Regions from separate parts of the Gracilibacillus pellucidus genome, predicted to be linked through region 1. Evidence: riboswitches for the same ligand, from Rfam matches in the RefSeq annotation. Region 1 holds a riboswitch; the other holds the start of a gene.
What was found. A riboswitch is a leader RNA that binds a small molecule or an ion and turns the genes downstream of it on or off. The one in region 1 is predicted to bind S-adenosylmethionine.

Region 1 (8,171 bases):
GATATGCTTAGTTTAACATTTTCAGAAATGTTTTACATCGGATATATAACATGATGCAACTTATACACGAATAATTGGAAAACAACCAGAAATAATTGGATTTATCTGTTATAATAAGGGGTAGCGCCGTTAAAGCGAGATAAACGGTTATAAGAAACTTATCAAGGAGAAACACGCCATGGAAGTACTTGGGGGCTTTATCGAATCATATGGCTATATAGCTATTTTTGTTGTTTTAGTACTTGGTATTGTCGGATTACCAATACCAGATGAAGTATTGCTCACATATGTAGGATACAATATATTCATCGGTAGAATGACATGGAGCAGTTCACTTTCAGCAGCACTTGCTGGCTCAATCATAGGAATTACCATAAGTTATTATTTAGGAATTAAACTTGGTCTACCATTTTTGAAACGATATGGACCAAAGATTCATATAAGCGAAAAGAGAATTGATACAGCATCTAGTTATTTTTCTAAATATGGAAGCTGGTTCCTTACTTTTGGCTACTATTTACCTGGTATACGCCACATCACGGCTTATACAGCTGGTATTTCACGATATAAATTTGGCCGATTCGCACTCTTTGCTTATTTAGGTGCTATCATATGGGTGCTTTCATTCCTTTTGTTAGGAGTGCTACTAGGAAATAAATGGACACTTGTCACGACATTCGAAGGCTTTTTGCATGATAAGATCATTCCTGTTGCACTTGTAGCGATCGTACTTATAGCCGTTTTTTGGTACTTTCGCAAACGGAAAAAGAATCTAGTTAAATAAACCGATTCTTTCTCCAACCTTCAAGGCTTGCTCAACAGCAAGGGTTGAGAAGGAAAGCTGTTCAAACAAGAGTATAACGGTCGACCCAAATGAGAAGTAACCTATTTCCTGACCTTTCACTAGCTTGTTACCTTCGTATGTCAGTTGGATACTATTAATGTTCAATGCGCCAACCTTCACAATGGCACAAAAACCATGCTCAGTATCCACTTCTGTTATGCGACGATAATTAGTCGAAAGTGGACGTTTACCATATTTTTCACCAAGCTTATTTACTGGATAGGACTTACCTCCTAACGTATAGTTATCAACTATTCGGCCACTTACAGGACTGTGGATACGGTGGTAATGCTGTGGAGATAAATAAATAACCATATAGCTACCACCATTATAACGGCTTGCTTTTGTTTTACTACCTAATAGTTCGTCTATGGAAAGCTGCTTACCCTTTACAGAAAAGGCGATTCCATCCTGAATCGTACCGTAATCATTAAGGACTCCATCAACTGGACTGACAGCACTTGCCTCATGTGAATCAATCGGGCGCAAATCCTGCTTCAACTTACGTGTAAACAAAGCTTGCACAGATGGATAAGAGGATAAAGGATCACGCATTTCTTCCTGATCTATTTTATATATAGAAGCGAAAGCTGGAACTAAAAATTTACTATATTTTGATTCTGTAAAAGTAGCTAACTTACGAGAAACAAATCGATTACCGGTTAACTCAACCAATGATTTTAACAAGAATTTTAACATATATACCGAAACTCCTTAACATGCGAGAAAATAATGAACTATTGTAAACTATAGTACAATGCAGCCTTTTTGTAAAAAGGGAGAGAACAATTATGAATATAAGAAAGCATATTCCAAACAGTATTACACTTGGTAACATGTACTGTGGTTTTTTATCCATGGGTTTTACTGTTCATCATTATTATCGAAGTGCTGCGGCATTGATTCTTATCGGAATGCTCTTAGATGCCTTAGACGGCAGAGTCGCACGGCGATTAAATGTAAAAAGTGAAATAGGAAAACAATTAGATTCGCTTGCAGATATCGTTACATTCGGTATTGCACCGACGATACTTTTTGCGTATACAAACGCAATCGAGGGAGGCATGCTTGATTTTGTCTTAACAGGTCTATTTATCTTATGTGGTGGTTACCGCTTAGCACGATTTAATGTGGATACGTCTGAAGATCTGTCACACTTTTCCGGGGTACCGATTACAGCAGCTGGTGGATTACTAGCATTCTCCACTCTATTTCATGCACATATATCTGCTATCGGGAATATTGTGATTATCTGTATACTAAGCTACTTGATGGTTAGCACGTGGAAAATTCCTAGCTTTAAAACAAGTATCATTTCCAAGCAATAAAACGATTGCCGTTATCCTTACCGGAATCGTTCTATTAATCTTTGATAAGATCTCTAGATTCGCATTATTATTAACAATCGTCTATTTAATCTATATTTCTTATCGCTTAAAAGTTATTCGAGATCGGCGATAATTATAAAGGACTTGGCATGATGCCAAGTCCTTTATTTATCACATGTTTACCAAACATTCTCTGCGATTTCAACTAAATGACGAATTTTGTTCCACTGTTCTTCTTCTGTTAGCTTGTTTCCTTCCTCTGTACTTGCAAAACCACATTGCGGACTCAATGCTAAGTTTGCTAATGGAATTGATTGACTAGCTTCTTTGATTCGGGCCTTGATTTTTTCCGGATCCTCCAGATCGGGGAACTTAGACGTAAGTAATCCCAATACAACCGTTTGGTTATCACGAGTAAAGCCTTCTAGAGGTGTAAAATCACCAGAACGATCATCATCATACTCTAAAAATAGGCCATCAACCTTTAACTTCGCGAAAATTGCGTCTGATATATGGTTATATCCACCACTTGTTATGTAAGTAGAACGGAAGTTACCTCGACAAATGTGCATGGTTATCAGCATATCACTAGGTTTCTTCGCAATCGCCTCATTTAAGCACTGCACTCTTTTTTCAATAATATCGTCAACGCTCATTTGATTTTTCTCCACAACTGCTTCAATGCGCTCATCTGATACAAAATCGATCCAAGATGTATCATCTAATTGTAAATAACGGCAGCCTGCATCATAAAATGCTTGAATTGCTTTTTGGTATGCTGCGACTGTATCCTGGAAGAACTGCTCGTCATCACCGTTATAGTATTCGTCTCCTTGAATTCTAGTAAATAACATATTCGGACTTGGAATAGAGAATTTAGCCACTTGACTACCGTCACCATATTTTTCAACCGCTTCTTTTAAAAAGGTAAAGTGGTCTACCATCTCATGTCCAGAAAAATCAATTTTATCAACCACTTTAATGGCCTGATTTTTCGTCTTTGCTCCCTTAAAATTGCTAATATATTCTGTCTCAAACAGCTCAACGCCGTGTAACCCAGCAAGGAAATCTAAATGCCACCAGGAACGTCTAAACTCCCCGTCTGTAATAGACTTCAAGCCTACTTCTATCTCTTTTTGTACTAATTTCTCAATTTCTTCATCTTCCACTTGTTTCAGGCTAACTTTATCTAGTTTACCTTCTGCATATGCTTTTCTCGCTTCTTTAATCGCTTCTGTTCTTAGTAGACTCCCTACATGATCTGCCTTAAATACTGTCTTTACCATCGTAATCCTCCTCTATAATAAAAAATCCCCTTCTTACAGATAAGAAGAGGATTTGATATATCTAACGATTCTCTCTTCTTATCTGTAAGCAAATTGCTGCTGGAATTGGCACAGTACTTCTAGTAAGTCCGCTGCCGAGGTTTCCTAGGGCCAGTCCCTCCACCTCTCTTGATAAGAATATACAATTATTACATAAGGATATAATTATTTGGCAATTCTGTCAACTCATGATGTAAATTATGAAGGCACTACTACTTCTTCCTTTTGTACTTTTTTTACTTTATTATTCTTTAAAGTAAATATAGATAACATAACAAACAGTACGACAATCCCACCTAAAATATAAAATGTTGTTTGATAATTAGTCAGATCATAAATCCAGCCGACCAGTGCAGAGAAAATGATAACACCAATCTCACTTGAAACCTTAAATCCTATCAAATATACCGTGGCAGATAATCTTGCATCAAAGTTAACTGATATATACTTAAATACAGCAATTAATAGAATTGGTAATTCTACAGCATGTAACATTTTCATAAATGAAATGCCAAACCCTCCTGTAACAACTGCAGAGCCCACGATACGAAAAGCCATAATAGAACCAGCAAAAACTAAAGATTGTTTAATACCGATTTTATTGACTATGAAAGGCGCTAAGAATAAAAACAAAGCCTCTACAAATACTTGGACCGAATTTAAAATCCCATAAACAGTATTACCCTGAGCTTGATCAGTGAATAGGCTTACAAAATAAACAGGAAATAGCTGTTGATCATACACTGTGTAAATGCAAACTGTACCAAATAAATAAATGATAAGATACCAAAATATCTTACTAGAGAATAAATAACGTATATCCTTCATCGAAACATTGGATACACTTTTTTCTTCTGTCTTAGAAACTTCCACTTTAAAAAACATATTCAGTAGTAAAAACATAACCCCTGTGAAAGATGCAATCCAAAAATTAATATGGGGATTGATGCTCATTAATGCACCTGCACCAATCGCGGCTACAGCATAGCCCAATGACCCCCACATTCTAGCCTTTCCAAACTCAAAATTATATTTACGACTTATCTTTTCCGTATATGACTCTAGAAAACCTGCTCCCGCAACAAAGCCTGCCCCTAAATAAATGGCACCTAGTATAGCACCTAAGTAAAAATTACTTAATAATAATGGTTCATAAACATAAATAACAAATGGAGCAATCAATACTAGAATAAGACTTTGAAACCAGACTAGGTTTTTCTTAGTGCCCAACTTATCTTGTAAATATCCATAAATGATCATGAAAAACAAAGAAAAGAAAGAATTAAAGGAATATATGGTTCCTACTTGTGCCCCTGTTAAACCTAAACTGTTATTTAACCAGATAGAATAAAAGGACCACCATATAGACCATGTGATAAAGAACAAAAACAAGTAACCAGATGAAAACCAATACTTAGTATTCTTTAAAAAATCCATTGTGATTAGCTCCTCTCACTTATTCAATGTAGTCACTTCCAAATAGATTGATATTCTTCCAAGCTCAAGCCGTTAAAAGGTACTTCCTCTTTTTCTGTGTATAATTGCATTTTTTCTATGCTTCCTCTTGGATAAAATAGATTAGTAGAAACACTTAATCCATCATTCACAAAAATCTCAACAGATGATTGATCAAGAATACTAAAAATATTCTTCACCTTCTGCCCTTTCAAAGACCCTGTGATTTCCTTAGAAAAGTCCTTAGAAAAATCAAGAATTCCAGCAGTGCGAGAAAAGAAATATACATCCTTTTCTTGATCAAAGTGAAAAGTAAATATTTCTTCCTGATCACTAATTAATCGGAATCCCCATTGGCCACTATTGGGAATCTCTTTAGTCTCTACATTAATTGTGACAGGAAGCTTTATTTCATATTCCAAATAAGCGGATGGTTGTACAGTAAATGGTTCCTCCTGCAACTGTTTCTGTTGATTCTCAGGTATGACAGGGGTTTGCTTTAATAGGTAATCTCCTTTCACCTGCTGAACAGTAAGTGTCCTAACCAGACTCATAGAACTTCTCCAAGGAGATACAGGTACTTCCCCGGCATATTCCCAGTTATTCATCCAACCTATCCAATATGTCTTTGCCGTATTATCCCACGTTATCGCTGCATAAAAATCTTTTCCTTCATCCGCCCATTTTACAGGATCTTCTGCTTGTTCATTAGGACGAAAGAATATGCCATCAAATGAACCAGTAAAATATTGAACAGCTGAACCACCATTCGGTCCACCTTCATTCATGCTTACAATGAGAACCCATATACTATCGTCCGTTCCTTCAATTGGTAAACAAACTAAGTCAGGGCATTCCCAAACACCTTCATGTGATGGATATTCCTTACCAAACGAAGATAAGTACTCCCAATCAATGAGATTAGGAGAACCATAAATTTGAATATGATCGCCACAAGCCAAAACCATCATCCATTTTTCCGTTTCCTTATGCCAAAACACCTTTGGATCACGAAAATCTTTAATAGTTGTATTTTCAATTACCGGATTACCAATATATTTTTTCCATGTTCGTCCTTTGTCTGAGCTGTAAGCAATACTTTGTTGCTGACTTTGACCATCGTGGGTAAATATAGCAACTAAACCACCACTTCCTTCTTCAAACAAACCACTCGTGTTATCTTTATCTACCACGGCTGAACCAGAAAAAATTGTTCCTAACTCATCTGGTGCCAATGCTATATCTAACTCTTCCCAGTGAAAAAGGTCACTGCTTACCGCATGCCCCCAATGCATATGATCATGATCATTACCATAAGGGTTTCTTTGATAAAATAAATGATACTCTCCTTCAAAATAAACAAGACCATTTGGATCATTAATCCAATTTTCTTTAGGAGTAAAATGAATCTGTGGTCGATGTGGTTCTTGATAATACATACTAATCTCCCCTTCTAATATGATGTTTTTTGATAGCGTTATCATTTTTCCTTGGTTACAAATTATCACTTTCTGTTTCGTATGTCAACCGGTTGACATATGGCTTTTAATACTGCTCTACCAAAAAAGAGCAGAAAAATGGAACCTATTGTGTAGTGCTTCCTTTCCATAGTTCGATTGGGAGAACCGTTTCAGAAATAGAAAATTCTTTATTTTCAATTTGCTGTTCTAACACTTTCACAGCCGACTCAGCAATCAATAAAACAGGCTGTATAATAGTAGTTAACTGAGGGGAAATGGATCGAATTAATTCCGTACCATCATAGCCAATAACTTTAAGATCATTTGGGATATGGTAGCCTAAACCTTCTGCATACTGTATTATTTTCAACGCTAATAAGTCATCACTTGCGAAAATACCATCTACATCAGGATGTTCCCTAAACAATTGTTCTATTACGTTTATATTTTCCTCTAAAAAAGCTACACTAGGCGTTTCATATACAATTGGATCCCTACCTCGCTCCCTCAATACCGCTTCATAGGCATATCGTCGATCATTAGCGGGTGTTTTTAATTGAGATGGACCATTAATATGTATTATTTTTTTACAACCACTTTGAATTAATTCATTCGTTGCAATCTCGCCACCTTGATAGTTATTAGAGCTTATAACATGTATGTTTTTTCCTAAGTAATGATCAATCGCAATAGCTGGTAATAAGTGATTATCATTTACTAAACCACGATTATACGTAACAACAATCACCCCATCTACTTGGTTACGTAATAGCATTTCCCAATATTTTTTTTCTTTATCTGCCTCATTCAAACTATTACACAACAATACTTTGTATCCTTTTCTATTACATATTCCTTCTATATGTGATACAAGTTCTCCATAAAACGGATTGCTCGTTGATGGCACAATTACTCCTATTAAATGTGTTCTATTTTTATACAAAGACCTAGCTAAATCGTTAGGAACATAGTTTATCTCTTTCATCGCTTGATAAACCTTTCGTTTTGTTTCTTCGCTAATGTATCCTCTATCATTTAGTACTCTCGAAACAGTAGTAGCCGAAACACCTGCTACTCTTGCTACATCTTGTATTTTAGGTTTCATCCTTTCACTCCTTGTGTAAATCTCATTTATTTCATTATTAAAGCGCTTTTATTAGTATACTATCATTCTTTCAAACCTGTCTTGTATTTACAACATCCGCTGTCCTCAACACCTCTGCCAACTCCTGCAACTTATCAAGCTTTATAATATGATATTCCCTTCCTACTTTTTGCAAATAATGCTTATCACAAAATTGGTTCAGTACATGCAACAAATGGCGGTAGGATACGCCTAAATAATCACAAACGGTTACATGTTTCTCTTTATAAATGCCTTGATCTGCTGTTTGTAAAATGAAATCTGCCAATCTATTTTCAAGCGGAAAGGCAAGGCTCTGTGTATATTTCGTTGCCATATGTGTGGATTTCACACTTAAAAACTTCGTTAACTCCCGCAAAAATGTTACGTCATTTAGTAATTGTGTGCGATAGCGATGAAACGGAAGTGCCAAACAAATAGTCTTCGTCGATGCTTGAATCCCTTTTGTATAATAGACATCATTTAATAATTCCATTTCTCCAATATAATCGTTGGCATTAATAAAATTAATCAGCGACACTTTCCCGTTTTGGTGAGTAACATAAATTTTTGCCTTTCCCTCTATAACATAATACAAAAAATCAGGGCGCAATCCCTCTTTAATAATCCATTCAT
Region 2 (8,171 bases), 200 kb from region 1:
CTACTCGGAATTCTTGGTCTAAATCCAGAGGTTGTCCCTCATATTCTAGTACTACTACTCTTTCGCCAATTGGTTTTGATACATTGATTTCGTAATAAACACCTTGCCACATATCATAGTTATATGGTTGGGGCTTCGGTTGTAAGAAAGATGGATTAACACCTATTTCATCACCTTCTAACGCAAAATAGCTAGCCGACCTTTCTAATGCGGCTTTTACATCATGACCAGTAATGTTTAAAACTTTTAACGTATTCGGGTAAATATAGTTTGAAACAATATCTCTCATCGTAATTTGTTCGCCGAATCCTGGAGATGTATCATTAAATAACGCTGTCCCAGACAGGTCAGCACCTGAAACATCTAATTGTAATTGATTGATATAATTAATAAATGGATGACCATTTAATCTAACATCCATTCCATCTGATATCGTCATATCACCTTTGACATTCGTCATTACTTGGTCTAAAAATTCTTGCACTGCTTTTTCCTCTTCTTTTAGGGAGTCTATTACTTGCTCATCTGCCTTCGTCTCATCGTCCACATAGTGTAAAGTAGAGGTAATAGATTCTACTTTTTCTCCAATAGACAACGTTACTTCTGCGACTGCTTGCCCATTATTACCTGGTTGAACGACTGTCACACCATTAATTTCTTCTGATAAAAAGCGGTGTTGGTGACCCGTAATTAAAATGTCTATTCCGTCTACTTCTTGGCAAATTTGATAGCCTTGATTTTCACCTGTTAAATCTTCAGTTGGTTCACCAGTTTGCGGGTCACGCTCTAATCCCCCATGATAGCATACTACCATCACATCTGGTGCTTCCGTTTCACGTATTTTCGCAACCCACTTTTTAGCTGATTCACAAGCATCCTCAAAACGTAATTGTTCAATATGCTTTGGCTCTTCCCAATTAGGAATGTAATGTGTCGTTAATCCTAATATCGCCATTCTAATACCAGCTATTTCTTTTATTACGTAGGGTTTACCGAAGTATGGCTCAGTCGTTCTCTCATCTATTATATTAGCTGACAAAAAAGGATACTCAGCAGCGTCCACTGCTTTTTGTAAATAGTCTGATCCATAGTTAAATTCATGATTCCCAAGTACTGCAAGATCATATTTTAATTGATTAGCTACTTTAATAACAGGACTCGCTTGATCCCCTTGTTTTTTGGCAAAATAATATGTAGCAGGACTTCCTTGAATAAAATCACCATTGTCGATTAAGATCGTATGGTTTTTCTCTCTTATATGTTGAATAATAGAGGCAGCTTTGGCTAATCCAATATTCACCTCTTGATGATCACGATAAGTAGTAGGCATAATATAACCGTGAACATCACTTGTTACACATATCGACACTTTTTCCATTCTAAACCCTCCTAGAAACATCTATTTCTATTATAGCGTTTTCTACTTCTATTTGGGTAAATCTTTACAATTTCTTAACTTAGCTTTAACACCTTCTTTTCATTCATTTGATATATTTAAATTGTTCCAAATTGAGCAATGCTGCAAAGATTGCTTTCTCACAAAATGATAGCCCCTTTTTCTTTTGTCCGATGATATCTTTCATCGGTCTTTTTTTACAGAAAAATAGTATGTATAGAATGCTTAGCTTTCTGGCAACTTGAAAAGAGGCTGCGATCAACCAAAATTGGTTGAGGCAGCCTCTTTTCAACACTTAATTTATTACTGTAATTCTATTTTTTGCTGCTGTTCTTGGAATAGGCGTTTGATTTTTAGCAGGATACCCTACTTGAATTTGGCCAACTACCCGCTCATTTTCTTGTAAACCGATTAATGCAGCGGTCTCTTCACAGAATGCTAACTTTCCTGTTTTCCAGAAAACACTTAGCCCTTTTTCCCAACCAAGTAAGCTAAAGTTTTGGACTAAACAGCTAGATGAAGCATAATCCTCTTCTCTTAATTTTTCTTGTGGATGTAGGGTGTTAATGACAAAAAAGATGAATGGCACACTCATTATTTTGTTATAAGCATTGTCACTAATCACTTGTAATTCTTCTTCTACTTCTGTATTCGCTTTAGAAATAGCAACTTTTCGATTAATTTCGGCTAGTTTTTCCTTTGCTTCTCCTTGCACAAAAACAAATCGCCACGGCTCTGTCATTTTATGATTAGGTACCCATACTGCTGTTTCTAATAGCTCTTCTATTAGACTTGCTGGTACTTCTTTATCCCGATATACCGATATCGAGCGACGTTCGGTGATAAGTTGTTGGATACTCATGAACATGACTCCCTCTTACTGATAATGATTTTCAACTAGGTTTATCATACCATATCTCGATAAAGAATCAAGTTGTCGGAAAATTCACAAAAATAACTTGCAATGTTTTTTATTTTCATGTAACATTCTAACAAATACTATCAGTTAAATAATTTTTCTTATCCAGAGAGGTGGAGGGACTGGCCCTACGAAGCCTCAGCAACCGTCTAATATGACAAGGTGCTAATTCCAGCAAGCAATAGCTGCTTGAAAGATGAGAGTTTACGTTAATTAATCTCCGTCTTTCAATAGACGGAGATTTTTTATGTTATAAACATTTATTCTACATAGAAAAGAGGTGAAAAAATGTCTGATTTACGCAATGCATTGCAACAAAGACTAGTTGTCGCTGATGGAGCAATAGGAACCCTACTATACTCTCACGGTGTCAATCGCTGCTTTGAATCTTACAACCTTACGCATCCAGACCAAATTCTCCACGTTCATCAAACATATCTTGATGCTGGAGCTGAAGTTATACAAACCAACACATATGGAGCAAACTATATTAAATTGTCGCGTTTTGGTTTAGAGGAGCAGGTACATGAGATAAATACAAAAGCTATACAACTCGCTAAAACTGCTGCCAAAGACAAAGGATTTGTTTTAGGAACAATTGGAGGAATCAGAGGAGTTCAAAAATTAATCGCTTCAAAGAAAGACATCATCCGTAGCTTTAAGGAGCAGTTATTCTCTTTATTATTAGAAGGGATAGATGGCTTATTATTGGAAACATACTATGACTTTGAAGAAATCAAGCAAGTGTTAGAGATTGCTAGACAAGAAACAAAATTGCCGATTATCACCAATGTGTCGATGCATGAACCAGGTGTGATGGAAAATGGATTACAGCTTTCAACAGCCTTGAAAACATTAGAAGACATAGGTGCAGATGTTGTAGGTGTCAATTGCCATCTTGGTCCTCACTATATGCTTAAAGCATTAGAATCTGTTCCACTTCTTGAGAAAGCATATTTAGCTGCATATCCGAATGCAAGTCTCCCTTCCTACCAAAATGGGAAATTAGTTTATAGCCAATACAGTGACTACTTTGTAAAATGCGCAAAAGAGTTCCGTAACCAAGGCGTGCGTTTAATTGGTGGATGCTGTGGTACAACGCCAGAACATATTAGCGCTGTTAAAGATGGCATAAGTGGATTAACACCGATTAAGCAAAAAAAGGTGAAAAAAATTAATTTTACGCAGACTGCTAACAAACAACAACTTCCCTTGCCAATACCATTAGCGGAAAAGGCTCGCAAACAGCACACCGTAATCGTAGAGTTAGATGCGCCAAAACATCTAGATACAGACACATTTCTCGAAGGTGCACTTGCACTAGAAGATGCCGGAGCAGACGCGATTACATTAGCAGATAATTCTCTGGCTTCACCACGTATTAGTAACTTTGCCATGGCTGTAAAAATGAAGCAAGCAGGATGTAAAGTGACACCACTTATTCATTTAACATGTCGGGATCGAAATTTAATCGGGCTTCAATCTCATTTACTCGGTCTCCATACATTAGGCTTTCATGAAATTCTAGCGATCACTGGCGATCCAACACGAATTGGTGGTTTCCCAGGTGCTTCATCTGTTTTTGACGTGACATCTATCGAATTAACAAGACTCATTAAACAGCAGTGTAATCAAGGATTATCCTTTGCCGGTAACTCACTAAAAACGAAAACACATTTTCAAGTAGCCGCTGCGTTCAATCCTAATGTTGCGAACCTTGAAAAGGCAGTAAAAAGAATGGAGCAGAAAATTAACCACGGTGCTGATTACTTTTTGACTCAACCAATTTTCAATCATGAACAAATTATTCAGTTACATCAACTTACTCAACATATTGATCAACCTATTTTCGTTGGCATCATGCCACTAACCTCTTATCGAAATGCAGAATTTTTACACCATGAAGTACCGGGTATGAAGTTACCTGATGAAGTTCGATCTAGAATGAAGCAATCCCAGAATAAAACACAAAGTATCCAGGAAGGGAAAGAAATCGCAAAAGAATTAATTGATACAGCTCTACAATATTTTAATGGTATTTACATTGTCACACCGTTCTTGCATTATCCCATAACAGTGGAGCTAACGAATTATGCAAATAAACAAGCTTCACAAGCAATGAAAATAAATAATTAAAGGAGTTTTTCATAATGACAACGATTCTTAGTAGCAATCTAGGTTACCCTCGAATTGGCGAAAAGCGACAATGGAAAAGAGCAATTGAGGCATTTTGGCGTGGAGATATAAATGCTACCTGTCTTCAAGAACAAATGAAGAGCTTACGTCTCCATAACCTAAAAAAACAAAAGGAGTTAGGTATAGATCTAATTCCTGTCGGAGATTTTTCTTTATACGATCATCTATTAGATACAGCTATTTCTTTCAATATCATTCCAGAACGTTTTACCCATCACGATCCCACTGACCTGTCTTGCTATTTTGCTATTGCTCGCGGAGAGAAAAACGCAGTAGCAGCTGAAATGACAAAATGGTTCAATACTAATTACCACTACATCGTGCCCGAATTACAAGGTACGGAACCATCTTTACTGGAAAACAGAGCATTATCTTACTATGAAGAAGCAAAAGAGGAATTAAATATCGATGGAAAACCTGTAATCGTTGGTCCTATCACATTTGTTAAGCTTGCTAAAGGTTATCATGAAAATGAATTAGAAAATTGGGTTAACAAATTACTACCCTTATATGAGCAAATACTTCATGAGTTGTCTGCTGCAGGTGCAGAATGGGTTCAAATAGACGAACCTATTTTAGGAACTAACCTATCAGAAACAGAAATAAAACTAGTAGAACGAGTTTACCAAATGATTGATGACCATGTTTCTGGTGTTCAGATCATTTTGCAAACTTATTTCGAAACAGTACAGCATTATCACCGAATTATAAAACTCCCTGTTAAAGGAATTGGACTAGATTTTGTGCACGGAGAACATATAGATGTCATCAACAAATTCGGATTTCCAACTGATAAAGCTTTAGGCGTTGGTATTATTAACGGGCGCAATGTCTGGCGAGCTGATTTAGAGGATAAATATCAACTTTTAGAAACGATCCAACGAGTCGCTAATCCTGAAACATTGATTATTCAACCATCTTGCTCCTTATTACATGTTCCTGTAACAAAAGAGCTAGAGGAGAAACTAGATCCACTAGTGAAAAACGGATTGAGTTTTGCTGATGAAAAATTAAAAGAGATACAAACCCTAACAACTGCCTTACATGAAGAAAATGATGCCGTTCAACATGCTTTTACAGAAAGTAAAGAGGCAATTAATTATTTAGATCAGTCCGATTACCGTAGTCACTTAACAGAAAGCATCCGAAAAGATGCAAAACGAGAGCTGCCATTTTTGGAAAGAAAGAAATATCAACAAAAGAAGTTACAACTCCCTTTATTACCTACCACGACTATCGGAAGTTTGCCACAAACGCTTGAAGTAAAGCAAACAAGAACAAAATGGCGTAAAGGAGAAATTTCTGAACAAGTATACAATGAGTTTATTGAATCCGAAACAAAAAGATGGATTCACATTCAAGAAAAACTAGATTTAGATGTGCTTGTACATGGAGAATTTGAACGAACTGATATGGTCGAATATTTTGGTGAGAAACTTAAAGGTTTTGCTGTTACTGAATTTGGCTGGGTGCAATCCTATGGTTCACGCTGTGTTAAACCTCCACTTTTAGTCGGTAATGTAGAATGGGAAAAAGCAATAACGGTAAAAGAAATAACTTATGCGCAATCATTAACTAACAAACCTGTAAAAGGAATGTTAACAGGACCTGTCACTATTTTGAACTGGTCGTTTGTTCATGAACAATTGCCACGCTTCACTGTTCAAAATCAAATTGCGTTAGCATTGGAAAAAGAAGTATTAGCATTAGAAAAGGCAGGAATTAGTATTATACAAGTAGATGAACCAGCATTACGCGAAGGACTCCCATTGAATCGATTGAAGTGGCCAAATTATTTTGATGCAGCCGTACAGGCTTTTAAGCTCGCAACATCGACGGTGAAACATGAAACACAAATTCATACACATATGTGCTACTCTGAATTTGGTGAAATTTATGAAGTAATTGATGACCTAGATGCAGATGTAATCTCGATTGAAACATCTAGAAGTCATGGAGAAATAATTGAAACCTTTGAAACAAACGACTACAAAAAAGAAATTGGACTTGGTGTCTATGACATCCACAGTCCACGTATCCCTACTTTGCAAGAACTTGAAATGAATATTAAACGTGCTCTAGAAACCATTGATATAGAACAATTTTGGATTAACCCAGACTGTGGACTGAAGACAAGGAACGAGGAAGAAACCATCGCAGCTTTAGAAAATATGGTAGCTGCTGCTAAAAAACTTCGCGTACATCAGCTTTCATTAAAAGTATAAGAAAAGCGCCCTCAGTCATTTTCTCTTCTAACTGAGGGCTTCTCTTTTTATTCTCCGCAAAGATAGCTGAATACAAACACCACTAAAGTGAGTTTAGTTGAGAATATGATACACTTTTATCCAACAAATAGAAGCAAGCAGTACACACAAAAGATTCGACCATTCATCAAGGGTAGTACTTATTAATAAAACGAAACTTATTAGAAAGTTAGCATCCGTTTCATTTCATCCTGTAAAATTGAATCCTTTACAGATTTCATCTTGTATCTTCCATTGAAACCGTGTACAATATAGTTAATAAATTAAATTAATTAAGTTGTTATTACACTTTGCGAAGGATGGTGCCACAATGAATGTAACGGATTTAATCAAGAAGTTCGAGCGTATTTTTCAAGTTCAAACGCAACCTCGCATTTTTTTCGCTCCTGGGCGGATTAATTTAATTGGTGAGCATACAGATTATAATGGTGGTCATGTATTTCCTGCTGCGATTTCGTTCGGTACTTATGCCTTAGCTATACCGCGAGACGACCAACAATTACGTTTCTACTCTGAGAACTTTCCTGATCAAGGTATAATCGAAGTATCTTTATCAGACCTTTCCTACAAAAAAGAAGATAATTGGACGAATTACCCGAAAGGTATGATCTACTATTTTCAGCAAGAAGGATATACGATTGATCAAGGTTTTGATGTATTCTTCTACGGAAACATTCCAAATGGCGCAGGTCTCTCCTCCTCTGCCTCGATTGAATTAGTGACAGGCGTATTGTTAGAAAAAATGTATGATTTAACGATGGATCGCATTCGCATGGTTCAACTCGGACAAAAAGTAGAAAATCACTATATTGGCGTTAATAGTGGAATTATGGATCAATTTGCGATTGGGATGGGAAGAAAAGATCAAGCAATGCTATTAGACTGCGATTCATTAAACTATCAATATGCGCCAATTCAACTAGATAAGCATGACATCATTATTATTAATACAAATAAAAGACGCGAGTTAGCAGATTCCAAATATAATGAGCGTCGCAACCAATGTGAAATTGCTTTAACTGATTTACAAAAACATCTATCGATCCAAACATTAGGCGAGCTAACACCTAAACAATTTGAAGAGAATCGCGCACTTATTCAAGATAAAACTAATCAAAAAAGGGCGAAACACGCTGTATATGAAAATGCAAGAACATTACAAGCATTAGAAAAATTGAAAGCTGGTGAGCTGAGCGAATTTGGTGAATTAATCAACCAATCACACATTTCATTACGAGATGACTATGAGGTAACAGGTACTGAGCTCGATACGATTGCTGAAAGCGCTTGGCAACAAAAAGGTGTCCTCGGTGCCAGAATGACAGGTGCCGGATTTGGCGGATGTGCGATAGCCATTGTAGAAAAAACGGAAGTAGACAATGTAAAGCAGGCAATC

Region 2: another riboswitch for S-adenosylmethionine. It lies ahead of SH601_RS03900 (bifunctional homocysteine S-methyltransferase/methylenetetrahydrofolate reductase); the one in region 1 lies ahead of SH601_RS04765 (5-methyltetrahydropteroyltriglutamate--homocysteine S-methyltransferase).

Annotation. Positions count from the first base shown of each region.
Region 1 covers NZ_JAWZSR010000002.1:293,861-302,031, forward strand. Annotated here, with positions in the region: gene SH601_RS04750 (DedA family protein) at 179-784, shown strand; gene SH601_RS04755 (phosphatidylserine decarboxylase) at 773-1,543, opposite strand; gene pssA (CDP-diacylglycerol--serine O-phosphatidyltransferase) at 1,636-2,172, shown strand; gene SH601_RS04765 (5-methyltetrahydropteroyltriglutamate--homocysteine S-methyltransferase) at 2,352-3,458, opposite strand; SAM riboswitch class I at 3,534-3,636, opposite strand; gene SH601_RS04770 (oligosaccharide MFS transporter) at 3,696-4,934, opposite strand; gene SH601_RS04775 (glycoside hydrolase family 32 protein) at 4,967-6,391, opposite strand; gene SH601_RS04780 (LacI family DNA-binding transcriptional regulator) at 6,537-7,517, opposite strand; gene yeiL (transcriptional regulator YeiL) at 7,588-8,171, opposite strand, start outside.
Region 2 covers NZ_JAWZSR010000002.1:95,793-103,963, forward strand. Annotated here, with positions in the region: gene SH601_RS03890 (bifunctional metallophosphatase/5'-nucleotidase) at 1-1,378, opposite strand, end outside; gene SH601_RS03895 (nitroreductase family protein) at 1,692-2,258, opposite strand; SAM riboswitch class I at 2,414-2,518, shown strand; gene SH601_RS03900 (bifunctional homocysteine S-methyltransferase/methylenetetrahydrofolate reductase) at 2,604-4,451, shown strand; gene metE (5-methyltetrahydropteroyltriglutamate--homocysteine S-methyltransferase) at 4,466-6,736, shown strand; gene SH601_RS03910 (galactokinase) at 7,086-8,171, shown strand, end outside.